Regions from separate parts of the Streptomyces coelicoflavus genome, predicted to be linked through region 1. Evidence: riboswitches for the same ligand, from Rfam matches in the RefSeq annotation. Region 1 holds a riboswitch; each other region holds the start of a gene.
What was found. Region 1 has a riboswitch for cobalamin ahead of OHA99_RS07820 (energy-coupling factor ABC transporter permease). Riboswitches for the same ligand answer to the same signal wherever they lie in the genome.

Region 1 (9,525 bases):
GGCCAGTGGTGGTCCTTCGACGACACCTGGTCGATCGGAAAGAAGACCGACTGGGTCAAGTCCAAGGGACTGCTGGGCGGCTTCGTCTGGGAGATGTCCGGCGACACCGCCGACGGCCGGCTCATGACCGCGCTGGACAACGGACTGGAGTGATGCCAACCGGAGCGGCTTGACGCCCCACCGGCCCTGCCGCCCCTCGCCGGGGGCGGCAGGGCCCCTTCACGCCGCCAGGACGGTGCAGCCCAGGGCGAGCAGGGCGAGGACCTTCACGATCTCCAACGCGACGTAGTAGAGGTGCGCGCCGGAGCGGTTCTCAGCCGGGTCCTCGCCCGCGAGCACCGCGTCGGAGCGCCGGTTCAGGCGGGGGCGTACGGCGCCGAGCTGCACGGCCAGCACGGCCACCGCGACGGCGGTGAGCGCCACGACCGTCGCCGAGGGGCCGCCGGTGGCGACCGCGACGGCCACGGTGACGGCGAGGGCGGCCTCGGCGAGGTTCAGGGCGCGGAAGACCATGCGGCCGATGCCGAGCCCGATCGGGATCGTCACGCCGGGGGCCCGGAACTTCAGCGGAGCCTCCAGGAAGGAGATCGCCAGTACCATGCCGAGCCAGAGGAAGGTGACGGCACCTGCCACGGCCGCCGACGTCGTGTCCATCGCGCAGACCTCGTCCTTCTCGATGTTCTTTCCAGTGTTCTTTCCGGTGTTCTTCTCGGTGTCCTGCCGGGAAGTGCCCCCGTGCCAGAATGTACGACCACGTCCACGCCGCCCGCCCCGCGCCCCCCCGCATCGTCCCGCCCCGAGGTTCCCGTGACCAAGCCCGTCGCCCGTGAGCCGCAGCGCCGCAACGCGCGGTCGAACCGGGCGCGCATCCTGGCCACCGCCCGCCGGGAGCTGGGGCGGAACCCGGACACCACGCTGGAGGAGCTGGCCCGGGCCGCCGGTGTCGTACGGCGTACCCTTTTCGGCCACTTCCCGGGGCGTGCTGCGCTCCTGGAGGCCCTCGCCGAGGAGGCGTCCGAGGCGCTGCGGGACGCGATGGCCGACGCGGTGGGCCCCGACGAACCGGCCGACCGGGCGCTCGCCCACTTCACGCTGCTGATGTGGCCCGTGGGCGACCGCTACCGCATGCTGCTGGCCCTGGCCCGCCACGACCTGGGCGTCGAGCGCGTGGCCGAGATCCTGGCCCCGGCCCGCGCCGAGGTCACCGCCGTCCTGGAGCGCGGCCGGCGGGACGGGGTCTTCCCCGCCCATCTGCCGCCCGCCGTGCTGAGCGCGGGTCTCGAAGCGATGGTCGTGGCGCTGCTCGAGCAGGTCAACACGGGTGCCCTGGAGGACGACGGCACCCGGGCCGCCGTCGCCATCCTCATCGCGGCCGGGGTGCCGGAGGGGCGCGCCCGGACCGTGGTCGAGGGCGTGAGCCCGGCCGTGCTCGCCAGGTCCGCCCCGGTCGACTAGGCCACCCCTCTCTCGGTTCGACAGGCGCTCCCCGACCCGGTCGGGGGGCGCCTTATTTGCACGTCCGTGTGCAACAAATTACGCTGCTCCTGTCTGCTCACTCATGGGCAATTAACTCGCCCTCGCTTGTCTCCGGGAGCCCCCATGCCCCTACTGGCCACCACCCCCGTCGAGAAGATGCCCGGGCCCTACGCCCGGCGCTGGTGGGCTCTCCTCGTGCTCTGCCTGGCTCTGCTGATCGTCGTCATGGCCAACACGTCCCTGATCGTGGCCGCCCCGGACATGACGGCCGACCTGGGGCTGAGCAGCAGCGACCTGCAATGGGTCATCGACGGCTACACGGTCCCGTACGCCGCGCTGATGCTGGTGCTCGGTGCGATCGGCGACAAGTACAGCCGCCGCGGCGCCCTGGTCACCGGTCTGGTGATCTTCGCGGGCGGTTCGGTGATGGGCAGCCTGGTCCACGAGACGGGGCTGGTCATCGCCGCCCGCGCCGTCATGGGCGTCGGCGCCGCCGTCGTCATGCCGGCCACGCTGTCCCTGCTGGTGGCGGTCTTCCCGAAGGGGGAGCGGGCCCGCGCCATCACGGCCTGGACCGCCACCTCCGGACTCGCCATCGCCGTCGGGCCGCTGGTCGCCGGCTGGCTCCTGGAGGACCACGCCTGGGGATCGACCTTCCTGGTCAACGTCCCCGTCGCGGTCCTCGCCGTCGTCGGCGCCCTGATCCTCGTACCGCCGTCGAAGGCGGCCGGCGCGGGCCGCATCGACTATGTCGGCGGGCTGCTCTCCATCGTCTCCGTCGGCAGCCTGGTCTACGCGACCATCGAGGGCCCGCACTTCGGCTGGGGCGCCGGTCCCGTCACCGCGGCCGTCGTCGCCGCCGTCGGCCTGACCGGCTTCGTGGCCTGGGAGCTGCGCCACCCGCACCCCATGCTGGACGTGCGCAGGTTCCTGCTGCGGCCCTTCAGCGGCTCCATGCTCGCGGTGCTGTTCTTCTTCTTCGGCACCTACGGCGCCATCTACTACGCCACGCAGTTCCTGCAGTTCGTGCTCGGCTTCGGCGCGCTGGAGACCGGCGTACGGCTGCTGCCGCTGGCCGGTGCCGTGTTCGTCGGCGCCGCGGTGACCGGGCGGCTGACCCCGAAGCTCGGCGTGCGGGCCACGGTCGGCTCCGGCATGGCGATCGGCACGGTCGGCGTCTTCCTGCTCGTCCTGATCGACCAGGGCTCCACCTACGCCGACTTCCTCGCCCCGATGCTGCTGCTCGGCCTCGCCATCGGCCTCAGCGTCTCCCCGGCCACCGACACCATCATGGGCTCCTTCCCGGAGAGCGAGCTGGGCGTGGGCGGCGGCGCCAACGACACCGCCCTGGAACTCGGCGGCTCCCTGGGCATCGCCGTCCTGGGCTCCCTCCTCGGCACCTCCTACCGGGACGAGCTGTCCGGGCTCGTCGGCGACCGGCTTCCGGCCACCGCCCTCGACACCGCCCAGGACTCGGTCGGCGGCGGACTCGCCGTCGCCGAGCGGCTCGCCACGAACCCGGCCGCCGGACCCGAGCAGGCGCAGGCCCTCGCCGACGCCGTGAACAGGGCCTTCGCCCACGGCGTCTCGACGACCAGCCTCGTCGGCGGCGTCATCATGGCCGTCGGCACGGCCGTCGTCCTCGCCGTCCTGCCCGGCCGCCGGGCCCGGCGGGCGGCCGAGGCCGAGGCCGACACGACAGAGGCAGCCCGGGGCACCGAACTCAGCCGGTCCGGGAGCTGAACCGCCCGCACCCCGCTCCGGCCCCGCCCGGTCAGTCGGCCAGCGCAGCCAGCTCCTCCGCCGTACGCGGGCCGGGCGCCGAGTCGGGCAACAGCCCCCGCGCCCGCAGCAGTCCGGCCGCCGCGACGCCCCACGGCAGCCGCAGACCGGCCCGGCGCAGCAGGTCGGTGCGGGCCAGCGTCGGGGCGGTCGGGCCGGTGCGGACACCGTCCGGGGTGAGCAGGGCGGCGTCGTCCGACCAGCGCAGGGCCAGGTCGACGTCGTGGGTGGCCATCACCACGGTGGTGCCGGCGGCCCGCAGCCGGTCCAGGGTGGCGAGCAGCCGCTCCTGCCCGTCCGGGTCGAGCCCCGCGGTCGGCTCGTCGAGGATCAGCACCCGGGGCCGCATCGCGACCGCCCCGGCGATCGCGGTCCGCTTGCGCTGCCCGTACGACAGCAGGTGCGTGGGCCGGTCGGCCAGCGCCGCGATGTCCAGGGCGGTGAGCGCCTCCGCCACCCGGGACCGGACCTCCGCGTCGGGCAGCCCGAGGTTCAGCGGCCCGAAGGACACGTCCTGGCCGACCGAGGCCGCGAACAGCTGGTCGTCCGGGTCCTGGACCACCAACTGCACCGCGGTCCGCAGCCGGGTCAGCCCCTTGCGGTCGTACGTCACCGGCTCCCCGCCGACCGCCAACGTGCCCGCGCGCGGCCTCAGTCCGCCGCTGAGCAGCCGCATCAGCGTGGTCTTGCCACTGCCGTTGCGGCCGAGCAGCGCCAGCGCCCGCCCCTCGCGCACCGCGAAGTCCAGGCCCGCCAGCACGTCCGGCCCCTCCTCGTAGGCGAACGACGCGCCCCGCAGGGCGACCAGGTCCGGGGCCGGGTCCGCGGCCGGTTCCGGTGACCGCACCGGTTCACTCACGACAGGGGTCCTTCCAGTACGAGGGTGAGGCCGGCCAGCGCCGCGAGGAGCGCGAGGCTCGCCGCCGTGAACGGCACCGACACGCGGGCCTCGGGCACCAGCACGCGCAGGGTGCCGTCGTAGCCGCGCCCGGCGAGCCCCGACTGGAGCCGCGCCGCCCGGTCGAAGGCCCGTACGAACGCGGTGGCGCCGAGCCCGCCGAGCGAACGCCAGGCCGCCGCCCGCGTGGTGTGGCCCAGCCGCGCGGCCTGCGCCTGCCGGATCCGGTGCACGGAGTCCAGCAGCAGGAAACTCATCCGGTACGTCACCAGCGCCACGTCCACGACCGGCGCGGGCACCCCGGCCCGCACCAGCCGGGGCAGCAGGTCGGACATCGGCGTGGTGAACGCGAACAGCAGCACCCCCAGCGAGGCCGCCGAGGTGCGCAGCAGCAGCTCACCCGCGCGCACCGCACCGCCGTCGGCCGCCGACAGGAACCCCTCCGGGCCCCCGACCTGCACGAGGAGCGGCAGCGCCCCCGTCACGCAGAAGCCCAGCGGCACCCGGTAGGCCCGCCACAGCCGGCGCCCCGGCACGCCCGCCGGACCGAGCAGCACCGTCAGCGCCGCCACCAGCACCAGCGCCGCGCCCGGCCAGGGCGGCAGCGAGATCGCGAGCACGGTCAGACCGAGACCGAGCACGGCCTTGTCCACGGGATGGCGGCGGCGCCACCGACTGGCGTGCGCCGCCGCGTCGATCGGCAGCACTCAGTCCCCTTCGGGGGTGTTCCCCGGTGCCGTCGCGTCCCCGGAAGCCGCCAACGCCCGCTCCTCGCCCTGCCGACGGCCCCGGCGCAGGCCGAAGTAGTACGCCAGCACGCCCGCGCCGAGCGCGGCCTGGAGGGCGAACAGCGCCGACTCCACCTCCCCGGACGGCGGTTCGTACAGCGGGGAGAACCACGGCTCGTAGTCCGGCTCGATCTCGGTGATCGCCGTCTCCGCCTCCGCGTCGGACCCGGCGAACGGCTCCTCCTTGTGGTCGCCGAGCCCCAGCGCCAGCGGCAGCACCGCCAGCGCGGCCACGGCGAGCAGCAGCAGGGCGTTGATCCTCGCGTTCCGGCTCATCGGGCCACCGCCCCGGACTTGGCGCCCGCGGTGGCCGTCTTCGTCAGCAGCACGCCCAGCCGCGTCAGTTCGCCCCTGCTGGACTGCACGAGCAGCCGCATCACGATCACCGTGAGCAGGCCCTCGCTCACCGCCAGCGGGATCTGCGTGACGGCGAAGATCGAGCCGAACTTGCCGAGCGCGCCCAGGAATCCGCTGCCCGGGTCGGGGAAGGCCAGCGCCAGCTGCACGCTGGTGACGCAGTACGTGGACAGGTCGGCGACGAACGCGCCGAAGAACACGGTGACCATCAGCGGCACGTCCCAGCGGCGCAGCAGCCGGTAGACGCCGTACCCGGCCCAGGGGCCGACGATCGCCATCGAGAAGACGTTGGCGCCGAGCGTGGTCAGCCCGCCGTGGGCGAGCAGCAGCGCCTGGAAGAGCAGCGTGATGGTGCCGAGCACCGCCATGATCGGCGGCCGGAACAGGATCGCGCCCAGACCGGTGCCGGTCGGATGGGAGCAACTCCCGGTGACGGACGGCAGTTTCAGGGCCGACAGGACGAACGTGAAGGCTCCGGAGGCGCCGAGGAGCAGTGTGCTCTCCGGATGCTCCCTGACCTCACGGGTGAGTGACCGTACTCCGTGGACGACGAACGGCGCGGACGCGACACCCCAGGCGATCGCGTGCGCCGGTGGCAGAAAGCCCTCGGCTATGTGCATGGCTCAGCAGACCCTCTCCAGCACCTCGTGGATGGACGACGCGCCTTGGCCGGTCTCCTGGCTTACGGGTACCACCGCCCGTGCTCCGCCTTCCCGGATCGCAAGCGATCCAGTGGCTGCCCGCCAGGGCCGGAGCCGGACTTCCCGATTCACAGTGGCGAGGGCCGCACCGGCATCACACCGGATTTCCCGTTCACCAAGGCGTGGCGACAGTAGTGCTCCCACAGGGGTGCGCACAACCACGCCCCGGGCCCGCCCCGCATCCGGCCGGATCGCCCGGCAGGCCCCGGGGCTGCGGAAACGCCCGGCCCCGCCGGTCCGGCGGCCGCCGTCGCCCGTCCTCGCCCGGGGTGGCGAAGATCTCCCCGCGCCTGTGGTGCGGGGCACCCCGCCTCAGCGGGACCGGCCCCGCTCGGGCCGGCGGACCACCACGTCCCGCAGCCGGGTGGTCAGCGCGGTCGCCGCGGCCGTGAGGAAGACGAAGCTGTAGACGATCTGAAGGACGGTCACCAGTCGCGCGGCCTGGCCCCGCGGGGTGATGTCCCCGTACCCGACGGTCGCGAGCGTCACGACGGTGAAGTACAGCGCGTCGAGCCGGGTGTGCAGTCCGCTGAACTCGCCCGGCTGCTTGGCGAGGGCGTAGTACGTGGCCGAGAAGACGTGCACGGACAGCACGATCAGCAGCGAGATGACCACCCCCGGCCGGCTGTCCGGACGGTCCAGGAGGACGTGCCGGATCTGCCGGAGCAGCAGTACGGCCACGACGGTCAGCAGCAGGGCGAACAGCGTCCAGCTCAGCACGGGCCGCTGCGGACCCAGGTGGTCCAGGGGGAGCAGGAAGTAGGCCACGACCACGGCGACCGCGATCCCGGCCCGTACCAGCCAGGGCCGGACGGCGTCCCAGCCGGTACGGCGGCCGGCGCGCGGCCGGGGCTCGAAGCGGGGCGCGGGCCGGCGGCCGGTCACCGTGCCGCTCCCGGCGCCGGTGCTCCGCCGGGCGCCGCCCCGCCCGCCTCCGGCTTGGTCCGGCGCACCAGCTGGGCGACCACGAAGGCGACGACCGACGCCATGACGATCAGCGGCGTCTGGTCGTGGGCGTCCCGGCCCATCAGCAGCACCGCCAGGACCGCGCTGGCCAGGGGCAGTCCCGTCACCGCGGCCGCCGCGGCGGAGATGCCGAGGGCGAGGGCCGGGGTCGCGCCGAACCCGGGCAGTCCGGAACAGGCCAGGGCGGTCGCCGCGCCCAGCAGCACGGACGGAAAGATCGGGCCGCCGCGCAGCGCGCCCAGCGCGATGCCCCAGGCCAGGCCCTTGCACACGACCAGCGCGACCAGAGCCCCCACCGACCAGGCATGCGGGTGCGCGGCGAGCTGGGCGAGGGTGGCCTGGCCGGACAGCGCCGCCTCGGCCGGGGAGCGGCCGGTGATCAGCGCGTACGCGGCGACACAGACACCGACCGCCGTGGCGCAGGCGACGGTGCGGGCGGCCGTGCGGTGCCGGGTCCAGGCCACGGTGCGGTGCCCCAGGCCGCGGGCCAGCGTGACCAGTACGGCGATCAGGGCGGCGGTGGGCAGGCCCCACAGAAAGTCGCCCGAGTCCGGACCGGCCTGCGGCGGCAGCTCGGGCAGGGCCAGCGCGCCGATCTCGAGCCCCGTCCACTGCCCGAAGCCGGTGAACACCAGGGCGCCCGTCGCGCTGGCCAGCAGACAGGGCAGCAGCAGGGCGACCAGCTGGGTGCCGGCCAGTCCCGCGCCCTCGATGAGCAGCACCGCCGCCGCGATCGGGCCCCCGAGGATGGTGGAGATCGCGGCGGTGGAGCCGGCCGTGGCGAGGATCGCGCCCGCCCGCTGGTCGCCGCCCGCGCCCGCCCGCCGCAGCGCCAGCAGGGCGAGCCCGCTGCCGACGGCCATCAGCGGAGCCTCCGGGCCCAGGACCACGCCCAGCGGCAGCGTGGCCAGCGCGGCGAGCACCGCGCCGGGCAGCGCGCGGGGGCCGACGGGCGCGCCGCCCAGACCGTTCACCGGCAGATGGCCGCCACCGCCCGGCATCCGGGTCACGATCGGCGCCAGGACCAGCCCGGCGAGCACCAGCGCGGGCAGCGGCCACCACCACGGCGGGGCGTCGTAACCGGCCGCCTCGGGCAGCGAGGTCCACACCCAGTGCTGCAACTCGTGCTGGAGTCCGACGAAGAAGAAGCAGGCCAGCGCGATGGGAACGCCCAGCAGCACGCACAGCAGCAACAGCCGCCGGTAGCCGGGGCTGAGCAGGGTCTGCCGCAGGGACTGCTCGGCCCGTTCCGGGACGGCGTTCGCCGGCGCGGTCACGGAACCCGCCTCCGCGGGCCCCGCCGGGGCAGCGGCCGACTCGTCACACGCCCTCCTTCTTCCGCCCCGAGGCCCGTCGGTCACCCGTGGTCCTCGGGTGCCGTTCAGTTAACGCGAGGCCGGGGACGCCCGCACGCGCACGCCCGGTGCGCGGTTCACCCGTCCGGCGGACCCACGTGGCCGGGGAGCGCGGTCGCCCGCAGGCTCTGAACGACCCGTCGGTGCCGTCGGCGCCGGTGGGCAGCTGCCCCGTACGGGGGACACAGAAAGGACTCCGCTCATGAGCCAGCACGCCGAACCCTCTCCCGGCCGGCCGTCCCACGGCGGCGACGCCTCCTGGGCCCAGCGCTCGGGCGACCGCAGCAGCGGCTGGGTCACCGGCGGTGTCGTCTTCGCGGGCGTACTGCTCCTGCTGAGCGGTGCCCTCGCCGTCCTGCAGGGCATCGCGGCCATCGCCGAGGACGACGTGTACGCCCGGATCGGCACCTACGTCTACGAGATGAGCCTGACCGGCTGGGGGATCGTCCACGTCATCCTGGGCGCCCTCGTGTTCGTCACCGGGTACGGCCTGCTCAAGGACATGACGTGGGCGCGCATGGCGGGCATTGTCCTCGCCTCGCTGAGCCTCATCGCCCAGTTCCTGTTCCTGCCGTACTCGCCCGTCTGGTCCGTGATCATGATGGCGATCGACGTGTTCGTGATCTGGGCCCTGGCCAGCCGCCAGGACAGCGCCTCCCGGGCCTGAGACCTCAGCGGCGGCGCAGGCCGCGGGCCAGTGCCGCCGCCCCCGCGGTGCCCGCGACGGCGGCCACCGCCGTGCCCGCCAGGGCCAGCACCCGTGCCCGGCGGCCCGGGGCCGCCGGCCGGGCGCCCGGCGCGGTGCCGTACGCGCTGCCCGGGACCTCGGGGCCGGCCGGCAGCGCCGACGCCAGCAGCTCCGCCAGGTGCACGCCCTCGTGGCCGCCGCTGTCGAACTCGTGGATCTGGGTGCGGCAGCTGAACCCGTCGGCGAGGACGACGGTCGACTCGTCCTCCTCCCGCAGCCGCGGCAGCAGCACCCGCTCCGCGCACGCCTCGCTGACGTCCAGGTGACCGCGCTCGAAGCCGAAGTTGCCGGCCAGCCCGCAGCAGCCGGAGTCCAGCCGCTCCGCGTCCACCCCGGCCCGGCGCAGCAGCTCCCGGTCGGCCTCCCAGCCGAGCACCGCGTGCTGGTGGCAGTGCACCTGGGCCAGCGCACGCGCGGAGCGGTCGGGGACCCGCGGCGGCTCGTAGCCGGGGGA
Region 2 (9,525 bases), 1.5 Mb from region 1:
TCGACCGCGGTGAACTGCGCTTTTACGGCGGCAACTTCAGCGCGTACGAAGAGGCCGTCCGCGCCGGACAGGAGGTCGCGGAGAAGAACGTCCGCAACGCCGAACAGGAGTTGAAGCGGGAGAAGCGGGAACTTCAGCAGGCCCGTGAGCGGGCCGACCGCCGCGCGAGCAACGCCGCCCGCAATCTCAAGAGCGCCGGGCTCCCCCGCATCTTCGCGGGCAACATGAAGCGCGGGGCGCAGGAGTCCGCGGGCCGGGCGGGCCAGACCCACGCCAACCGGGTGGGTGAGGCGAAGGCGCGGCTGGACGAGGCGGAGCGGTCGCTGCGGGAGGAACAGCGCATCACGCTGGACCTGCCGGAGACCCGTGTCCCCGCGGGCCGCACCCTCTTCCTGGGTCAGGGGCTCCGGATCCGGCTCGGCGAGCGCGAGGTGTTCGCCCCACAGGGCGTCGACCTGACGGTCCGGGGGCCCGAGCGGATCGCCCTGACCGGGGCCAACGGCGCGGGCAAGAGCACGCTGCTGCGGCTGCTCAACGGCGACCTGGAGCCGGAGGGCGGCGACGTCAGGCGCGCCGACGGGCGGGTCGCGTACCTCTCCCAGCGGCTCGACCTGCTGGACGAGGAGCGCACCGTCGCCGAGACCTTCGCCGCCTACGCCCCCGAGCGGCCGGAGGCCGAGCGGATGAACCTCCTCGCGCGCTTCCTCTTCCGCGGCGCCCGCGCCCATCTGCCGGTCGGCCTGCTCTCCGGCGGCGAGCGGCTGCGGGCCACGCTGGCCTGCGTGCTGTGCGCGGAACCGGCGCCGCACCTGCTGCTCCTGGACGAGCCGACGAACAACCTCGACCTGGTCGGTGTGGGCCAGTTGGAGAGCGCCCTGAACTCCTACCGGGGTGCGTTCGTGGTCGTCAGCCACGACCGGCGGTTCCTGCGCGAGATCGGTGTCGGCCGATGGCTGGGGCTGGCCGGCGGCGAGCTGACGGAGGCGGGGGCGCCCGGGGAGTAGGTCGCCGGCGGGGGCGGACCTGCCGGGTGGCACGGTGTCCGTTTGCGGTCGGAGGGTGCCGGGCGGCAGGCTGCCGGTGTGGCCACTTTGCTGATCGTGCATCACACGCCGTCGCCGAACTGCCAGGCGATGCTGGAGTCCGTCGTGTCCGGGGCGACCGCGCCCGAGATCGAAGGGGTGCGGGTGGTCCGGCGGGCGGCCCTGGCTGCCACGGCCGTCGACGTGCTGGAGGCGGACGGCCTTCTGCTCGGCACCCCGGCCAACCTGGGCTACATGTCGGGTGCGCTCAAGCACTTCTTCGACCAGGTCTACTACCCCTGCCTGGACGAGACGCGTGGCCGCCCCTTCGGCTACTACGTGCACGGCGGCAGCGACACCACGGGGGCGGTGCGCGCCATCGAGTCGGTCACGACCGGCCTCGGCTGGCAGCGTGCGGCGCCCGCGGTGAACGTGGCCGGTGAGCCGGGCAAGGCCGAGCTGCAAGCCTGCTGGGAGCTGGGTGCCACGCTCGCCGCCGGTCTGATGGACGACTGATCCTCCGGGCGCTGCCGCCGCCCCGGGTGACCGCTCGCACCGAGCCCTAGCCGGGCAGGGTGCCCAGGAAGCGTACGTGCGGGCGGCCGCCCGGGCCGGTGCCGGTGATCTCGGCGTCGACCCGGTAGACCTTCGCGACCAGGTCCGTGGTCAGCACCTCCGCCGGTTCTCCGCAGGCCACGACGCGTCCCTCGGAGAGGACGACGAGGTGGTCGCAGTACATCGCGGCGAGGTTGAGGTCGTGCAGGGCGATCACGCCGGTGACGGGCAGGGCTGCGACGAGGGCCAGCACGTCCAGCTGGTGCTGGATGTCGAGGTGGTTGGTCGGCTCGTCGAGTAGGAGTTCGCGCGGCTGCTGGGCGAGGGCGCGGGCGATCTGGACGCGCTGGCGTTCGCCGCCGGAGAGGGTGTGCCAGAGGCGGTCGGCCCGGTCGGTGAGACCGGTGCGGTCGAGGGCGTCCAGGACCGCCTCCTCGTCGGCGGCCGACGCCGGTGCCCAGGCCCGGCGGTGCGGGATGCGGCCGAGCCGGACGACGTCCAGGACCGTCAGTTCCACCTGGGTGTCCGTCTGCTGTTCGACCACCGCGACACGCCGGGCGACGTCCCGGCGGGCCACCCGGTCCAGGGGGCGTCCGTCCAGGGTGACCAGGCCGGCGGTCGGGGCGAGTACCCCGGCGAGCAGCCGCAACAGGGTGGACTTGCCGGAGCCGTTGGGGCCGAGCAGCCCCGTCGTGGCGCCGGTGCGCGGGCTCAGGTCGACGCCGTCCAGGACGAGCCGGCCACCGGCGGTGCGGGAGACCCGCTCGGCGTTCAGGGTCACCGTGTCCTCCGGCCCCGGTACAGGACGAGCACGAAGGCCGGCACGCCGATCAGCGACGTCACCACGCCCACCGGGACCTCCTGGGGGGCGAGGACGGTACGGGCCAGGGTGTCGACCCACACCAGGAACACGGCGCCGGCGAGTGCGCAGACCGGCAGCAGCCTGGCGTGACCGGGCCCGGTGAGCGCCCGTACCGCGTGCGGCAGCACCAGGCCGACGAAGCCGATGGCGCCGGCCGAGGCGACCAGGGCGGCGGTGAGCAGGGCGGTGGCGCACAGCAGCACCAGCCGGGTGCGGGCCACCCGGACGCCGAGCGCGGCCGCCGCGTCCCGGCCGAAGGCGAAGGCGTCCAGCGTCCTGGCGTGGCCGAGGCACACGGCCAGGACGAGGGCCAGGACCGCGGCGGTGGTCCACACGTCGCTCCAGCCGGCGCCGCCGAGCGAGCCGAGCAGCCAGAACAGCACGCCGCGGGTGGTCTCGGCGTCGGCGGCGGTCATGATCACGAAGGAGGTGAGCGCGGAGAAGAGCTGCATCGCCGCCACGCCCGCGAGCACCACGCGGTCCGTGGTGCCGCCGAGGCTGTGGCTGAGCAGCAGCACCAGCGCGAAGGAGCAGACCGCACCGATGAAGGCCCCGCCCGGCACGGACAGGGCACCGCCGCCCACGCCGAGCACGACGACCAGGACGGCGCCCGTCGAGGCGCCGGAGGAGACCCCCAGGACGAAGGGGTCGGCGAGCGGGTTGCGCAGCAGGGACTGGAGCACGGCCCCGCACACGGCGAGTCCGGCACCGCACACCGCGGCGAGGAGGGTGCGGGGCAGCCGCAGGTCCCAGACGATGCCGTCGCGGATCGGCGACACCTCCCCGGCGGTGGTGCCGGCGCCGAGGTGGGCGGCGATCACGGACCACACGTCGGCGACCTCGATGTCCGCCGGGCCGATGGTGACGGCCACGGCCACGGATGCGGCGAGGGCCACGATCCCGGCCGCCGCCCACGCGAGGGGCGCGCGGCGGGAGGCGCGGACGCCGGGGACGGAGGCGGGGGCCGCCTCGCTCGCGGACGTCACTCGGCGAGCCCGAACTCGCGCAGCGCCGCCGCCACCTGTTCGACGCCCTCGACGGTCCGGATGGTGGGGTTCATGGCCTGCCCGCTGAGCAGCACGTAGCGCTTCTCGCGGACGGCGGTCATGTTCCTGGTCACGGGGTCGGACTCCAGGAACTCGATCTTCTTCGCCGCGGTCTCGGCCGTCTGTGACTTGCGGGTGAGGTCGCCGAGGACCAGGACGTCGGGGTCCCGGTCGGCGACGGTCTCCCAGCCCACCTGCGGCCACTCCTCGTGGGTGTCGTCCATGGCGTTCTCGGCGCCGACCGCGCGGGTGATGACGCCGGGTGCGCCGCAGCAGCCCGCCAGGTAGGGCGAGGTGGAGTTGGCGAACCAGTACATGAGGGAGACACCGGAGGCGTCGACGCCCGACGTGGCCCTGTCGATCCGGGACTTGAGGTCGGCGACGAGTTCGTCGCCGCGCCGCTCCACACCGAAGAGGCGGGCCAGGTCGCGGACTTCGCCGTAGACGGTGTCCATGGTCAGGGCCTGGTCCCGGACGCCGTCGCCGTCGCCGCTGTTGTCCTTGCCCACGCAGTCGGACGGGGACAGGTAGGCCGGCACGCCGAGTTCCGTGAACCGTTCCCGGGTGGCCACCCCGCCGGTGCCGAGGGTGGAGGCGAAGGAGGCGGCGACGAAGTCGGGTTCCGCGTCCAGGACCGTCTCGAAGGACGGCATGTCGTCGGCGAGCCGGGGGACACCGGCGTTCGTCTTCTCCAGTCCCTTCATGACCGGGTCGGTCCAGGTGGCGGTGCCCGCCATGCGGTCGGCGAGGCCGAGCGACAGCAGGATCTCCGTGGTGCCCTGGTTGAGGGAGACCGCCCGTCGCGGCGGGGCGGTGACCCGGACGTCCTGCCCGCAGTCCCGGACGGTGCGCGGGTAGCCGGCCGCGTCGGTCGCCCCGGACGCGACACCCGCGTCGTCGGTGGCCGCACCGGAACCGCAGCCGGAGGCCAGCAGGGCGCCGGACAGCAGCAGTACGGGACCGCGGAGGGCGCGGCGGGAAAGCCGGGAATGCCGAGGAAGCCAGGGAAGGAGAAGTCGCCGGGGGCCGGCGGGGCGTGCTGCGGGCAAGGAGGATCCTCTGGCGTCGAGGGCTCATGCGCGAAGCCCGTCCGTACGATGCGGCCCGCGCCGCACGCGGCACGGGTGCCAGCAGGTCTTCGGACTCGGGTTCGGCCGGACGGAACGCCTTCCCGGACGGCCTGCGCCGCCCAGTGGCCCGTGTTCCGCCCGTCCCCCTCACCGCTGCGCGTCAGTTCCGGATTCGCACCGGATTCCCTGACCCACCAGGTGGGTTCGACTGGCTTCCGCAAGCTACCACAGGGCCACCGCCCCGCCGGGAAGCGGGCCACTGCCCGACCCGCTCCCGGGGCCCGCGCGTCAGCTCTTGGGCATGAGGACCGTGTCGATGATGTACACGTTGGCGTTGGCGGTCTTCACGTTGCCGCAGACGACCTTGGCGGAGTCGTTGACCTTGTAGGACTCGTCCGAGCCCGAGGTGGTCAGCTTGGACTTCTGAAGCGTCTCGAAGGAGCCGTTCTCCAGGTCCTTGGGCGCGAGCTTCTGGCCGACGACGTGGTAGGTCAGGATGTTGGTGAGCATCTCCTTGTCGTTCAGGACCTTGTCCAGGTCGGCCTTCGGAATCTTGGCGAAGGCGTCGTTGGTGGGCGCGAACACGGTGATGTTCTCGGCGTTGTTGAGCGTGTCGACCAGACCGGCCTTCTTCACCGCGGTCACCAGCGTGGACAGGGCCGGGTTGTTCGAGGCGGCCGTGGCGACCGGGTCCTTGGCCATGCCGTCGAACGAACCGGCGCCCTCCTTCGGCACCGTGGAGCAGGCCGGACCGAAGGGCTCGTCGGAGTCCTCCATGCCGCCGGAGGTGTCGGCCGACTGGTCGTCGGTCGCCGCGGGGGCCGAGGAGGCGGCCTGCGCGGAGTCCGAGGAGCCGCTGTCGCCGTCGTCGGAGCAGGCGGCCAGGGACAGGGGCAGGAGGGCGGCCGCGACGACGGCGACGGCAGAGCGACGAATACGGGCGTTCATGGATAATCTCCCTGAAAACGGGCAGCGCGAAGGCTGCGTTGGTGCGGAGGCGTGGTACGGAACTGAAGTGGTGTGCGGCGGACCGCCGAGTTGGCGGTGCCGTTACGCGGCGGCCGGCCGACCCGGATCCGGGGTCAGCCGCCGGTTCGCTGTCGGCACGGTCTCGGTTCTTCCCTCACACGGGGAATCCGGAGCAGGCCCCGGCCCGGATTGGTTCCTCACCCGATCGAGTGAGGAAGTTTCGGCAGCACCTCTGCGACCTGCACGTTCCTGAAATCCCGATCCCGCCCGTCAGGGAGTGAGGGCCGCTCAGAACGGCGTCGCGGCCCGCAGGATGAGGAACATCGTGACGGCGGCGTTCGCGGACGACATCGCCGAGACGGCGGTTCCGGCGGCCGCGGCCCATGCCGCCAGCCCCACCGACGTGAACGCCGGGGGCCAGGTGCGGACGGCGGGGGCGGGGCCCAGCAGGGCGGCCACCCGGCGGGGCACCGGGCCGGGCGCCGCCAGGCCGGCGAGGGTGGCGACGGGGGTGCCGCGGGAGACGAGGGCCGCCTTGCCGATCGCGGTCGCCACCGCGCGCCGGTCACCGACCGCCCGTGCGGCCGCCTCGTCCGCCCACCGCTCCGCCGTGTAGGACACGGCCGTCCGCAGGGGGCGCAGGAACGGGTTGGCCAGCGCGGCGAGCCGGACGGCGAGCAGGAAGCGGTGGTGCCCGGCGGCGAGATGGGCCCGCTCGTGGGCGAACAGCGCGCGCCGTTCGCCGGGTTCGAGGCAGTCGAGCAGGGCCGTGCTCACCACCACGCGGTCCCGGCGCCCGCCGGGCAGCGCGTACGCGTAGGGCACGTCGTCCGGCAGTACGGCCACCCCGGTGCCCGGCAGCCCGGCCAGGGCACGGTGGGCACGGCGGCACACCCTGCCGTGTCGCCACAGGGCCCGCGCCGAGGCCGCGACCACCGCGCAGAGCGCGGGAATCGCCGCCTTGCCGACGACCTCGTCGTAGGGCACCGCCGCCCGCACCTCGGGGTCCGACCAGCCGTCGGGCAGCGGGTTGCCCGGCAGTTGCGCGGTGCCGACCACCATCACCAGGGCCAGGCAGAGCGTGCTGCACAGGGCCATCACGGCGGCGACAGCGGTGAGCAGCCTGGTCGCGGTCCGCGGGTGCAGGTGCTGCTCGGCCAGCCTGGCGATCGGCCACGCCGTCAGCGGCAGGACCAGGGGCAGGAAGACGAAGACGCCCATGCGGTGTCAGCCGTCCTCCGCCGCGCGCGCGTGTCCGAGCAGCGCGCGCAGCAGTCGCTCGTCGTCCGGGTCGAGGCCCGTGACGAAGCTGGCCAGCACCGCTTCCCGGTCGCTCTCGGCGTCCAGGACCTTGCGCATCTTCCGCGCGGCCAGGCCGGCCTGGTCCGAGGCGGGCGTCCAGGCGAAGGACCGGCCCGCGCGCTCACGGCTGACGGCGCCCTTCTCGAGCAGCCGGGTCAGGATCGTGATCACCGTGGTGTAGGCGAGGTCGCCGCCGAGGCGCTCCTGCACCCAGCCGGCCGTCGCGGGCCCGTCCGCCCCGCGCAGCGCGGACAGCACCAGTGCCTCCAGCTCACCCTGGCCCCGTCGCCGCGGACGCCGGTCATCCGTCACCGCCCGCCTCCTTCCGCCGCCGATCGTCTTCCGGGGCGACATCGTATAGAAGGCTTTCTTCTACAGTGTTGTAGATTGAAACCGGGAACACGGAGTACGACGAACTCGACGAACTCGACGAAGGAGAACGCAGTGGGAGTTTCCCTGGCCAAGGGCGGCAACGTCTCGCTCAGCAAGGAGGCGCCCGGCCTGACCGCCGTGCTGGTCGGTCTGGGCTGGGACGTGCGCACCACGACGGGCACCGACTACGACCTCGACGCCTCCGCGCTGCTCCTCGACGCGGCGGGCAAGGTGCTCTCGGACGGGCACTTCGTCTTCTACAACAATCTCACCAGCCCCGACGGCTCGGTCGAGCACACCGGTGACAACCTCACCGGTGAGGGCGAGGGCGACGACGAGGCGGTCAAGGTGAACCTCGCCACGGTCCCGGCCGAGGTGGACCGAATCGTCTTCCCGGTCTCCATCCACGACGCGGAGAACCGCGGCCAGAGCTTCGGCCAGGTCCGCAACGCCTTCATCCGGGTCGTCAACCAGGCGAACAACCAGGAGCTCGCCCGCTACGACCTGTCCGAGGACGCCTCGACCGAGACCGCGATGGTCTTCGGCGAGCTGTACCGGCACGGCGCCGAGTGGAAGTTCCGGGCGGTCGGGCAGGGGTACGCCTCGGGTCTCGCGGGCATCGCCGCGGACTTCGGCGTCAACGTCTGACCCGGACTCCGGGGGGTCAGTGGTCCGTGCCGCAGCAGCCGGTGCCGCCGTCGGCGGCCGGGGCGGCGCGGGCGGTGCCGAGGCGGCAGAAGCAGGACGCCTCGACCGGCACGTCCGCCAGCGCGGTGGCCAGCTTCAGCTGCTGCGCCACGATCCGCGCCTCCCCCGCCCTGCCGAGCCGTACGAGGCACTCGTGGAGTCCGTGCAGGGCCCAGACGTTGTTCGGGTGCTGAAGCGGGCGGGGCAGGGTGTCGTCCAGGCCCAGGTCGGCCCGGTAGACCGCCTCGGCCTCGGCGATCCGGCCCCGCTCCAGGAGCAGGGCGCCGTAGGCGTGCCGCGTGGGCTGCATCCAGCCCCAGGGTTCGTCGTAGGGCAGGTTGTCGTCCAGCTCGATCGAGCGCTCCAGGGCGGCGAAGGCGGCGGCGTGGTCGCCCCGGCGGTATTCCAGTTCACCGTCGAGCATGGCCGAGGCGATGGCGAGGAGGTCCGCGCAGGTGTTGTTGAACAGCGTGCGTGACTCCGGCACCCGGGCGACCGCCGCGCGGAACAGCGCGCGTTCGGCCTCCGCCTCGGCCACCCGCCCGGTGGCCGAGAGGGCGACGCCGCGGGCGTAGTGCAGCATGGCGGTCGTCACGCAGTACAGGCGCGGGTCGTCCGGCAGCGGCAGGGCGAGGATGTCCGCCCAGCGGCCGAAACGGATGAGGACGTGCACCCGCATGGCCGGGAACGCCTCGAGCCAGTCGGCCATGGGCGGGCTCTCCACCCGCAGCAGTTCCTCGGGCACGGACGCCTCGAGGCGGGCCGCGGTGTCGAGGGCGACCTCGTACTGGCCCAGGAACATCGCGCCGTAGATCCTGAAGTGGTAGTTGTGCGAGCGGTAGAGGGTGTAGAAGTTCATCGCCCCCGACCGTGCGCGGTACTTCTCGTCGGCGGTGATCGCGGCCTCGTTGTCCGACACCACGCGGCGGTAGTCGCCGCACAGCACTTCGAGGTGCGAAGGCATGTGCTGGAGGTGGCCCGCGTCGGGGACCAGGCCGCGCAGCCGGCCGGCGACGGTGAGGGCCGCCTCCGGGGTGGGGGACATCTCCATCAGGTGGATGTAGAGGTGCAGGAGGCCGGGGTGGTCGCGGCCGCCGTCGGCGGCGAGGGCCCGGTCGAGCACCGTCTTCGCCGCGAGAGTGCGCGCTCCCTCGGCGGGCCGTCCGGTGCGCAGGTCCCACAGCCGCCAGGGCGTCAGGTTCATCAGGGCGTCCGCGTAGAGGGCGGCCACGTCCAGGTCGTCGGGGGCCAGTTCGTACACGGCGCGCATGCCGTCGGCGTACGGCTCGTTCCAGACCGAGCAGTCCTCGACGGCGCTCGCCCGGGGGTAACGGGCCCGCAGGGCCCCGACGAGGGCGCGTTCGACGGGGTCGGCCCGGCCGGCCAGGTCGTGTGCGCGTTCGACGGCGGCGTGGGTGCGGTCGACCGTCCGGGTCAGTTCCTCGGCGTCGAAGGCCTCCCACGGCTTGTTGTAGTTGGGGCCGAGTGCGTGGGCGATGCCCCAGTGGGCCATGGCGCAGTCCGGGTCGGCCGCGACGGCGGCCTCGAAGCACGCGACGGCCTCCTCGTGATGGAAGGCGTACGTCCACACGAGCCCGCGGTCGAACCACCGCTGGGCCTCGGGCGACGAGGTCGTCACC
Region 3 (9,525 bases), 460 kb from region 1:
CAGAAGACCGCCGAGATCGTCACCCTCGCCAAGGGCCTCGCCCGGGGCACCGGCACCATCACCGCGGAACTCTCCGCCAACCGGGCCGACCTCGCCTCCCGCGCCGGATCGCCCCTCACGCGTGACCCGGCGGTGCGCGCCCGTGCCGAGGCCTTGACGGACGCCGACACCCGCCGTTCCCAGCCGTACGCCGAGCGGAGCGCGGCCCAACGCGCCCACCTGGGTCTGCCGCTGCTGCCCACGACGACCATCGGTTCGTTCCCGCAGACCGGCGAGTTGCGAACCGCCCGCGCGGACCTGCGGGCCGGCCGGATCGACACGGCCGGGTACGAGGAGCGCATCAAGGCGGAGATCCAGGAGGTCATCTCGTTCCAGGAGAAGACCGGCATCGACGTCCTGGTGCACGGCGAGCCCGAACGCAACGACATGGTCCAGTACTTCGCCGAGCAGCTCACCGGCTACCTCGCCACGCAGCACGGCTGGGTCCAGTCCTACGGCACCCGCTACGTCCGGCCACCGATCCTTGCCGGGGACGTCTTCCGGCCGGAGCCGATCACGGTGCGCTGGACGTCCTACGCCCAGTCGCTGAGCGACCGCCCGGTCAAGGGCATGCTCACCGGTCCGGTCACCATGCTCGCCTGGTCCTTCGTCCGCGACGACCAGCCCCTCGGCGCCACCGCCCGCCAGGTCGCCCTCGCCCTGCGCGACGAGGTGCACGACCTGGAGGCGGCCGGCACGTCGGTCATCCAAGTCGACGAACCCGCTCTGCGCGAAACCCTGCCGCTGCGCGCCGCCGACCGGGCCGGATACCTGGCCTGGGCCACCGAAGCCTTTCGGCTCACCACGTCCGGCGTCCGCCCGGACACCCAGATCCACACCCACATGTGCTACGCCGAGTTCGGCGACATCGTCCAGGCCATCGACGACCTCGATGCCGACGTCATCAGCCTGGAGGCCGCCCGCTCCCACATGCAGGTCGCCCGCGAACTCGCCGCCCACGGCTACCCGCGCGAGGCCGGACCCGGCGTGTACGACATCCACTCCCCGCGCGTCCCGAGTACCGACGAGGCCGCGGAACTCCTGCGTACCGGCCTCGAGGCCATCCCCGCCGAACGGCTCTGGGTCAACCCCGACTGCGGCCTGAAGACCCGCGCCTGGCCCGAGACCCGTGCCTCGCTCGAGCACCTGGTGGCCGCCGCCCGCACCGTCCGTGACGAGCTGTCCCGCTCCTGACCCCCGGCTCACCGGGCCGGGCACACGGCTTCCGGCCCGGTGAGCGGCACAGCCCGGAACGCATGTACCTCATCGCAGGGCTCGGCGGGGCACACCATCGGCCAGCCCGCAGTCACCGCACTTCGAGCCGTCCGGCGCGCGGTAGTAGAGGCAGCAGCTTCGGCGGCGGAACATGAGGTCGGGGCCGGTGAGCACTCCGGTGCCCGCCAGGCGTCCGGTGTCCAGCAGCGCGGTCGTGAGATCGGTGAGCGGTCCGCGGACGGCTGGACGGAGTACGAGCAGGGCGTGGGCCGCACCGGCGAGCGCCGAGGCCGAGTTGCCGTCCAGCAGGCGTGGAGCGATCTTGACGCGCAGTCCGTCGGCGAGTGCCGACAGGTGGCCCGTCACCTGCTCATACAGGGCGCGGGCACCGCCGTCGAGCCGGTCGGCGTACCAGCCGGCCGGGTGAGGGACCCGGAGGGCCGGTCCGTCGTCGGCCCGCTGCAGTCCCTCCAGATCGAGGACGATCCCGTGCAGGACGACGCAGGCCAGGGCCGGTGACCAGAGGCGGGCGGCGTGCCCGAGCTGGGCGATGGAGGCGTCGACGCGGGGTTCCGGAGTGCGGTGGCGGCGTGCGACGGCTTCGGCGAGGTCGGTGAAACCCGCCACGTAGGAGCGGGCGACCGGATACCAGCCGTCGTCCCGGCCGCCGGTCTGCAGGGCGAAGAAACCGCCGAGGCCGGCCACGTCGTGCAGGGCGGCGGTGACGGACGCGGTTGAGGCACGGGCTCCGTGCACGCTTCTGGCCCTCCTTCCAGCTGTTCGTCCGTGCGGTCAGGAGGCCGTACGCCGTCGCGGCGGCGTGATGGCGTACAGGTCGAGGATGTCCGGCAGGGGTGCCACGCCGGGTCCGCCCGCGCGGGCCCAGGCGGCGATGTCCTCGGTCGCGTCCGGGTCGTTGACCAGTCCGAGCCAGACGGGACGGGCACCGGCGGCACGGCCTTCGGCGGAAGGCAGTACGACGATGACGTTGGCCTGGTCGCAGACGTCGAGGCAGTCGGAGACGCGTACCGGTGCCGCGGTGCGCAGGTGCTCGGTCTGGGCCGCGTGGTCGACGCCGGTCACCTTGCGGGTGCCGCAGCAGCAGTCGCGGCACACGACGATGCGGCACGGCACGTCGCCGGCCCCCGCCTCGGTCCTCGCGTCGTGCGTCGTTCGTCCGGTCGGCGTTGCGGGCATGCGGTGCCGTCCCTCTCTCCGGGGAGATCCGCCCCGGTGGTCCGTCGAGGAGGCGACCGCGTGAGTCTCCTGGCTCTCGGGTCGACGCTCGTCCCGGCCTTCCCACCCGCTGCCGGGCAGTGGCCTGTCGGGACTCGCTCGCCGATCACAGTGGCGGGACCGCGCCGGATTCGCACCGGCTTCCTCGTCCGCCGTCGCCCTGTCGTCGGACATCATCCCATCGCGCGGCTCCGCCAGACGGAGCAACAGCAGGACCTCGACGGGAAGTCGCAGCGGCCACAGGACGGTGCGCGGCCACTCCCCGTACCAGACGTCGGTTCCGTACAGCAGGACGTGGAACAGCAGCCCCCAGCCGTCCTGCGGCTGACCCGGGACAAGGCCGCCGTACGTGACAGGCAGACCGACACCGTGCTGGACGAGCGGGCGCGGCTGCGCAGCGAGTGGGTGCTGGTCCGGGGCGAGCGGGTGACTCGGGCCACCTTGGCGTGGTTCGTGTACAGCGCGGTGGAGCTGCGGCGGACGGCCGAGCAGGCAGGGTTCGGCAGCCCTTTCGCCGTCGGCTCGGGGGACCGTAGGATCACCTGGTCATCGCCGCGACGGGAGACAGGAAGCCGGTGCGATTCCGGCACGGTCCCGCCACTGTGACCGGGGAGCGCCCCTCCGACATGCCACTGCGCACCGCGCGGGAAGGCGGAGGGAACGTCGATCCGGGAGTCAGGACACTGGTCCGTCGCGGGCCCGATCCGAGGAGCGCGGACTCCAGGAGGCTTCACGTGTCCCCCTTGCTCACCCCTGCCCGCACGCGCGGGTTCCTTCGTGCCACGGCCGCGGCCGTGGCCCTTTCCTCAGTGCTGCTGACCGCCGCATGCGGTGCGTCCGACGACGGCGACCGGGACGCGAAGGCCACCGCTGCCGCGCCCGCGGGCTTCCCGGTCACCATCGACAACTGCGGCGTGAGGACGACGTACGACAGGCCGCCGTCGCGGGTGGTCACCATCCACCAGCACCCGGCGGAGCTCATGCTCGCGCTCGGCCTCGGGGACCGCATGGTCGGCACGGCCTTCCCCGACTCCGCCGTGCTGCCCGAGCTGAAGAAGGACTACGAGGCGATCCCCGAACTGGCGGAGAGGGAACCGTCGTTCGAGAAGATCCTGGACGCCGAACCCGACTTCGTCTACGGCGGCTACGGCAGCGCCTTCGCCGAGAAGGAGGGCCGGTCCCGCAAGGCGTTCGCCGACGCCGGCATCGATACCTACCTCAACCGCGAGTACTGCGGCAAAGGGCAGGTGACGATGAAGGACACCTACGACGAGATCCGGACCATCGGCAAGATCTTCGGAGTCCCGGACCGGGCCGACAAGTTGGTCACCGACCTGCGAAGCCGCGTCGCGGAGGCCGCAGCCGAGGTCGAGGGCGAGCACGAGGTGCCCGTCTTCGTCTACGACAGCGGCGACAAGAGCGCCTTCACCGCGGGCGGCAAGGGCCTGGGCACCGAGTTGATCCGACTGGCCGGCGGCAGGAACGTCTTCGCCGACCTGGACGACGTCTTCGGTGACGTCTCCTGGGAGCAGGTCGTCGAGCGCAGGCCGGAAGTCATCGCCATCTATGACTACGCCGGCGCCGGAAGCGTCCAGGAGAAGAAGAAGTACCTGCTCTCCCAGCCCGCGCTCGCCGACGTACCCGCCATCAGGAACAAGCGGTTCGTCGTCCTGCCGCTGACCGCCACCCTGGTCGGCATCCGCTCGGCCTACGCGGTCGACGACCTGGCCCGCGGGCTGCACCCGGAGAGCTTCCGGTGACCCAGGCCGCCACCGGCGCGCCCGCCGAAGGGGCGCTGCGACGGCGTGAGTCCACCGGACCAGGACAGGGCCGTACGCGGCTCGGCGTCACGCTGCTCGTACTCACCGCCCTGCTCGCCGTCTCCGCCACGGCGGGCCTCGCGATCGGCTCCGTGCATGTACCGCCGGACCAGGTGTGGGGCATCGTGACGCACGCGCTGGGCGCCGACTGGCAGGAGCCGGACTGGTCGCGGGCCCGGGAGACCATCGTGCTGGACGTGCGGGCACCGCGCGTGCTGCTCGGAGCGGTCACGGGCGCCGGCCTCGCGGTGATCGGCACCGCCCTGCAGGCCCTGGTGCGCAACCCGCTCGCCGAGCCGTACCTGCTCGGCGTCTCCTCCGGGGCCTCACTCGGTGCGGTCTCGGTGATCGTGTTCGGGTTCGCCCTCTTCGGACCGGCCTCCCTGTCGGTGGCCGCCTTCCTGGGCGCCCTGGGCGCACTCGTGCTCGTGTACGCCACCGCGCGCACCGGCGGACGCATCACCTCGTCGCGGCTCGTGCTGTCCGGAGTGGCTATCGCTGCGGTACTCACCGCGGTACTCGATCTGCTCCTGCTCACCACCGACCGGGGCAACGAGGCCCGCGCGGTCCTCGCCTGGACCCTCGGCGGTCTCGGCGGCGTCAACTGGGGCACGCTGTGGCTGCCGAGTGCCGCCCTGCTCCTCGGCATCGGCGTCCTCATGGTGCAGGCCCGCAACCTGAACCTGCTGCTGGCCGGCGAGGAGGCGGCCAGCACGATGGGGCTGGACGTGGCCCGCTTTCGCGCCCGCCTGTTCGTCCTGCTCTCCCTCGTCACGGGCGTGCTGGTCGCGGCGGCCGGACCGATCGGCTTCGTCGGCCTGATGATGCCCCACATCGTGCGCCTGTTCGTCGGTGGCGACCACCGCCGGGTCCTGCCGACGGCGGCACTCGGCGGTGCGGTCTTCCTCGTCTGGGCCGACATCGCCGCACGGACGATAGCCGCACCGATGGAGATACCTGTCGGCGTGCTCACGGCCCTGTGCGGCGGACCGTTCTTCCTGTGGCTGATGCGCCGCGACGCCCGGCGCGGCACCGACCGAGGAGTGGCATGACCGCGACCGGCACGACCCCGGCCGAACTGAGCGTCGACGGCGTCACACTCACCGCCGGAGCCCGCCACCTGGTGCGCGACGTCTCCCTGACCGCCCGCCCCGGCGAGACCATCGGCCTCGTCGGCCCCAACGGCAGCGGCAAGTCCAGCCTCCTGCGCGCCGTCTACCGCGTCCTGCGCCCCGACACCGGCCGGGTCCAGGTCGACGGAGACGACGCCTGGACGCTGCCGGTGCGGCAACTGGCCCGCACCGTGGCGGCGGTGGTCCAGGACTCGGCCGCCGACTTCGACCTGGCCGTTCGCGAGGTCGTCGCCATGGGCCGCACCCCGCACAAACGCCTCCTCGCCGGGGACACCCCTGACGACGCCGACCTCATCGACCGCGCACTCCTCGCGGTCGACGCCGTCCATCTGGCCGACCGCCCCTTCGACCGGCTCTCCGGCGGCGAGCGCCAACGCGTCCTGATCGCGCGCGCCCTCGCCCAGCAACCCACCCTCCTGGTTCTCGACGAACCCACCAACCACCTCGACATCCGGCACCAGTTGTCGGTGCTCGGCACCCTGCGCCGCCTGCCCACGACCGTGCTGCTGGCCCTGCACGACCTCAATCTGGCCGCCTATTACTGCGACCGTCTCTACGTCCTGCATGCCGGCGAAGTCACCGCCTCCGGACCACCCGCCGAGATCCTCACCCCCGGACTCCTGGCCGAGGTCTACGGAGTGGCGGCAGAAGTCGTCACTCATCCGCGCACGGGCGCCCCGCAGGTCACGTTCCTCCCCGAAGAACCACGCATCTGAAGCGCACCGGCAGTGGCCCCCGAGCCACGGGAGTCGCGGAGCCGAGTGATCTCGGGCGCACGACCGTGCCGGAGAGCGCCCGCATAGGTGCACACGGCACGCATCCCGGGTCCGGATAACGGTCGGGTCTCACCTGTCGGAACATCCCCTGGTCACGAGCAGTGACGTGAGATACGTCACTAAAAGTTCGGCAAAGGCGTGGTACAACAGCGCAACTTCGCAGGTCGATCGGCCAGGCATCGACGGCGAAGAGCCGACCTGTTGTCGACCTGCACACCGCTTCATCCCGGCCCGGTCACGGTGCGACACCGTTCCGTGCACCCCGGGTCCGCTCACCGGACAACGACGTTCGCCCAGAGACCGCTCAACCAGGCGAGACACCCCACCCCGCCCGACCAGCGTCACCGAGGTAACCACCGTGTCACTCGACTCCGTCACCCAGTCCGTCGACGAAGCAGTCAGCGGATTCTTCGAGCCCATAGCCAAATGGCTGGGAGAAGTCGTCTTCTACACCGTCCCCGTCGGCGGGACCGATCTCCCGCTCATCGTCGCCTGGCTCGTCGTCGCCGGCCTCGTCTTCACCGGCTGGTTCGGCCTCATCCAGCTCCGCAAGTTCAAACTCGCCGTCGACGTGGTGCGGGGCAAGTACGACGAGAAGGGGTCGACCGGCGAGGTCAACCACTTCCAGGCGCTGACCGCGGCCGTCTCCGGCACGGTCGGCCTCGGCAACATCGCCGGTGTGGCCGTCGCCGTCTCCATCGGCGGCCCCGGCGCCACCTTCTGGATGATCCTGTGCGGCCTGCTCGGCATGGCCACCAAGTTCGTCGAGGTCACCCTCGGGGTGAAGTACCGCGAAGTGCACCCCGACGGCACCGTCTCCGGCGGCCCCATGCACTATCTCCCCAAGGGCCTGACCGAGCGCTTCGGCAAGAACGGCAAGATCCTCGGCAAGGTCCTCGCGGTCCTCGCCTCCTTCCTGATCCTGTTCTTCGGCCTCTTCGGCGGCAACCTCTTCCAGGTCAACCAGTCCTACGCGCAGCTGGTCTCGGTCACCGGCGGCGAGGACGGCGCGCTCGGCTCCTCGGCGGGCGCCCTGTTCTTCGGCATCCTGATCGCCGCACTCGTCGGCATCGTCCTGCTCGGCGGCATCCGCTCCATCGCCAACGTCACCAGCAGGCTCGTGCCCGCCATGGCCGGCATCTACATCGTCGCGTGCCTGATCGTCATCCTGGTGAACATCACCGCCGTCCCGGACGCCGTCGCCTCCATCGTCGAGGGCGCGTTCAACCCCGAAGGAGTCGCGGGCGGTGTGCTCGGCGCACTGATCATCGGCTTCAAGCGGGCCGCCTTCTCCAACGAGGCCGGCCTCGGCTCCGCCCCGATCGCCCACTCCGCGGTCAGGACCAAGCACCCCGCCAGCGAGGGCCTGGTCGCCCTGCTGGAGCCGTTCATCGACACCGTCGTCGTCTGCACGATGACCGCGCTGACCATCGTCATCGCCAACCCCGCCAGCTGGGGCGAGGCCCGCGCGGGCGAGGACATCGGCGGTGTCACGATCACGTCCGACGCCTTCGAGACGGCCCTGCCCTGGTTCCCGTACATCCTCACCGTCGCCGTGCTGCTGTTCGCCGTCTCCACGGTGCTGACCTGGGGCTACTACGGCCTCAAGTCCTGGACGTACCTCTTCGGCCGCAGCCGGGCCAGCGAAGTGACCTACAAGGTCGTCTACACCGTCTTCGCCGTCGCCGGTTCGCTGCTCACCCTCCAGACGCTGATCGACATGGCCGACGCCTTCCTCTTCACCCTCGCCGTCATCAACATCATCGGCCTCTACCTCCTCGCCCCCGTCGTCAAGCGCGAACTCGGCACCTTCCTCGAGTTCGTCCGCGCCCGCAAAGCAGACCCGAACGCCGGTGACGGCGACGACGACCAGGAGCCGGTGAAGACCACCGTCTGACCGCTCACACGGCCCGGCTCCTCAGGAACGGGCCCGTGCCCACCCCGCGCCGGGTGGAGCACGGGCCCGTTCGCCGTGCCGCGGCGACGGCAGGGGCGGACAGCGCGTGTCCTTACGCGGGGACGGGCAGGCCGTGCCGGCGCGCGTAGGCCGCACGGCAGCTCTTCGCGCAGAACCCCACGGTCCGGCCCTCGTGCTCGAGGGTGACGGCCCCCCGCCCCAGGCGCACACGCATGCCGCACATCGGATCGACCGTGGCCCCTTCGGGAAGGTCGGCACCGGCGGCATCGGTTCGCGCCCGGTACTCCGCCGTCATGCGGCCGACGACCTCATCGGCGGTGCCGGGCTTGCCGTCCATCCCGATACTTCCGTCGGCGATGCCGACGACGTTGATCCACAGGTGCCCCTCGGGGCGCTGCCACCCGTACGAACGGTCGAGGCGGCGCACCGCGCGACGCACCATGCCGATGGTGGTCCGCGACATCTCGGTGCGCCACGCCTCCGGCACCGTGAGCGTGACCCACAGCGGCGGCACGCTCCCGGGCCGCCACGGACCGTCGCCGGTGGTCCAGCCGTCGAGTTCGCGGAAGCCGACGTGCGTCATCGCGCGCGCACGACGCATGGTTTCCTCCGCTACGCCCTCTTCCGCGCCGACCAGCACCCGGCAGACGTCGGCGGCGAGTTCTTCGCGGTCGTCAGCGGTCAACGCACCGCGCGGGCAGGCGATCTCGATGAGGAACATCGGGGTCCTCCAAGGGTCGGACGCGTCCTGCCACTGTACCCCCGGGTGGTATGGAAGGCCTCGGATCGCGGAGGTGGTCCACGGGTCCTCGCGCCGTCGTTTGGCCGGACGGCTCCGGGGCACTCAGGCCCCGGCCGGCTCGACGGCACACGGGCGACGGCGTAGGGCGAGGAGGCCCCGGAGATGACCGACAACACCGAGGTTCCGGCCGGCGGGCCGGGCGCGAACCGGCTCTCCGGGCCGCAGCCGGAGGTGGCGCGTGCCGCCGGCTACCCGGACGCGCCGCCCCGCATGGGCTTCTTCACGGACACCTCCGTGTGCATCGGGTGCAAGGCGTGCGAGGTGGCGTGCAAGGAGTGGAACGCGATCCCCGAGGACGGCCTGGAGCTGACCGGCATGTCCTACGACAACACCCAGGGGCTCGGCGCGGACACCTGGCGGCACGTGGCCTTCATCGAGCAGCGCAAGCCACTGGGCGGGCAGGAACCCGGCGTCGGCCACGAAGCCGTCGACGTCTTCGCCGCCGCCGGTGCGCTGGGCACCTCCCCGTCCTCGCCGGGTCCCGGCGCGACCGCTCCCGCGCCCGGTGGCGGATCCGCCGACGCGCCGGGTGACGGGCCGCCGGCCGCCGCGCCCGCCGGGGAGATCTCCCCCGTGGCGCCGGAGG

Region 2: it holds a riboswitch for cobalamin, as region 1 does, so the genes downstream of both, OHA99_RS01500 (ABC transporter substrate-binding protein) here and OHA99_RS07820 (energy-coupling factor ABC transporter permease) in region 1, are expected to answer to the same signal.
Region 3: it holds a riboswitch for cobalamin, as region 1 does, so the genes downstream of both, OHA99_RS05920 ((2Fe-2S) ferredoxin domain-containing protein) here and OHA99_RS07820 (energy-coupling factor ABC transporter permease) in region 1, are expected to answer to the same signal.

Annotation. Positions count from the first base shown of each region.
Region 1 is NZ_CP108218.1:1,787,423-1,796,947, reverse strand. It holds gene OHA99_RS07855 (glycosyl hydrolase family 18 protein) at 1-153, shown strand, start outside; gene OHA99_RS07850 (hypothetical protein) at 220-654, opposite strand; gene OHA99_RS07845 (TetR/AcrR family transcriptional regulator) at 808-1,455, shown strand; gene OHA99_RS07840 (MFS transporter) at 1,600-3,219, shown strand; gene OHA99_RS07835 (ATP-binding cassette domain-containing protein) at 3,251-4,117, opposite strand; gene cbiQ (cobalt ECF transporter T component CbiQ) at 4,114-4,863, opposite strand; gene OHA99_RS07825 (energy-coupling factor ABC transporter substrate-binding protein) at 4,864-5,220, opposite strand; gene OHA99_RS07820 (energy-coupling factor ABC transporter permease) at 5,217-5,921, opposite strand; cobalamin riboswitch at 5,951-6,137, opposite strand; gene OHA99_RS07815 (potassium channel family protein) at 6,315-6,887, opposite strand; gene OHA99_RS07810 (chloride channel protein) at 6,884-8,245, opposite strand; gene OHA99_RS07805 (hypothetical protein) at 8,526-8,990, shown strand; gene OHA99_RS07800 (FAD-binding and (Fe-S)-binding domain-containing protein) at 8,995-9,525, opposite strand, start outside.
Region 2 is NZ_CP108218.1:329,775-339,299, forward strand. It holds gene abc-f (ribosomal protection-like ABC-F family protein) at 1-1,004, shown strand, start outside; gene OHA99_RS01485 (flavodoxin family protein) at 1,083-1,538, shown strand; gene OHA99_RS01490 (ABC transporter ATP-binding protein) at 1,585-2,358, opposite strand; gene OHA99_RS01495 (FecCD family ABC transporter permease) at 2,355-3,425, opposite strand; gene OHA99_RS01500 (ABC transporter substrate-binding protein) at 3,422-4,534, opposite strand; cobalamin riboswitch at 4,597-4,783, opposite strand; gene OHA99_RS01505 (fasciclin domain-containing protein) at 4,844-5,503, opposite strand; gene OHA99_RS01510 (M56 family metallopeptidase) at 5,813-6,745, opposite strand; gene OHA99_RS01515 (BlaI/MecI/CopY family transcriptional regulator) at 6,752-7,180, opposite strand; gene OHA99_RS01520 (TerD family protein) at 7,271-7,846, shown strand; gene OHA99_RS01525 (hypothetical protein) at 7,863-9,525, opposite strand, start outside.
Region 3 is NZ_CP108218.1:1,331,009-1,340,533, forward strand. It holds gene metE (5-methyltetrahydropteroyltriglutamate--homocysteine S-methyltransferase) at 1-1,233, shown strand, start outside; gene OHA99_RS05915 ((2Fe-2S)-binding protein) at 1,303-2,010, opposite strand; gene OHA99_RS05920 ((2Fe-2S) ferredoxin domain-containing protein) at 2,047-2,451, opposite strand; cobalamin riboswitch at 2,514-2,639, opposite strand; tRNA gene OHA99_RS05925 (tRNA-OTHER) at 3,017-3,090, shown strand; gene OHA99_RS05930 (ABC transporter substrate-binding protein) at 3,225-4,250, shown strand; gene OHA99_RS05935 (FecCD family ABC transporter permease) at 4,247-5,362, shown strand; gene OHA99_RS05940 (ABC transporter ATP-binding protein) at 5,359-6,159, shown strand; gene OHA99_RS05945 (alanine/glycine:cation symporter family protein) at 6,578-8,116, shown strand; gene OHA99_RS05950 (hypothetical protein) at 8,229-8,858, opposite strand; gene OHA99_RS05955 (4Fe-4S dicluster domain-containing protein) at 9,042-9,525, shown strand, end outside.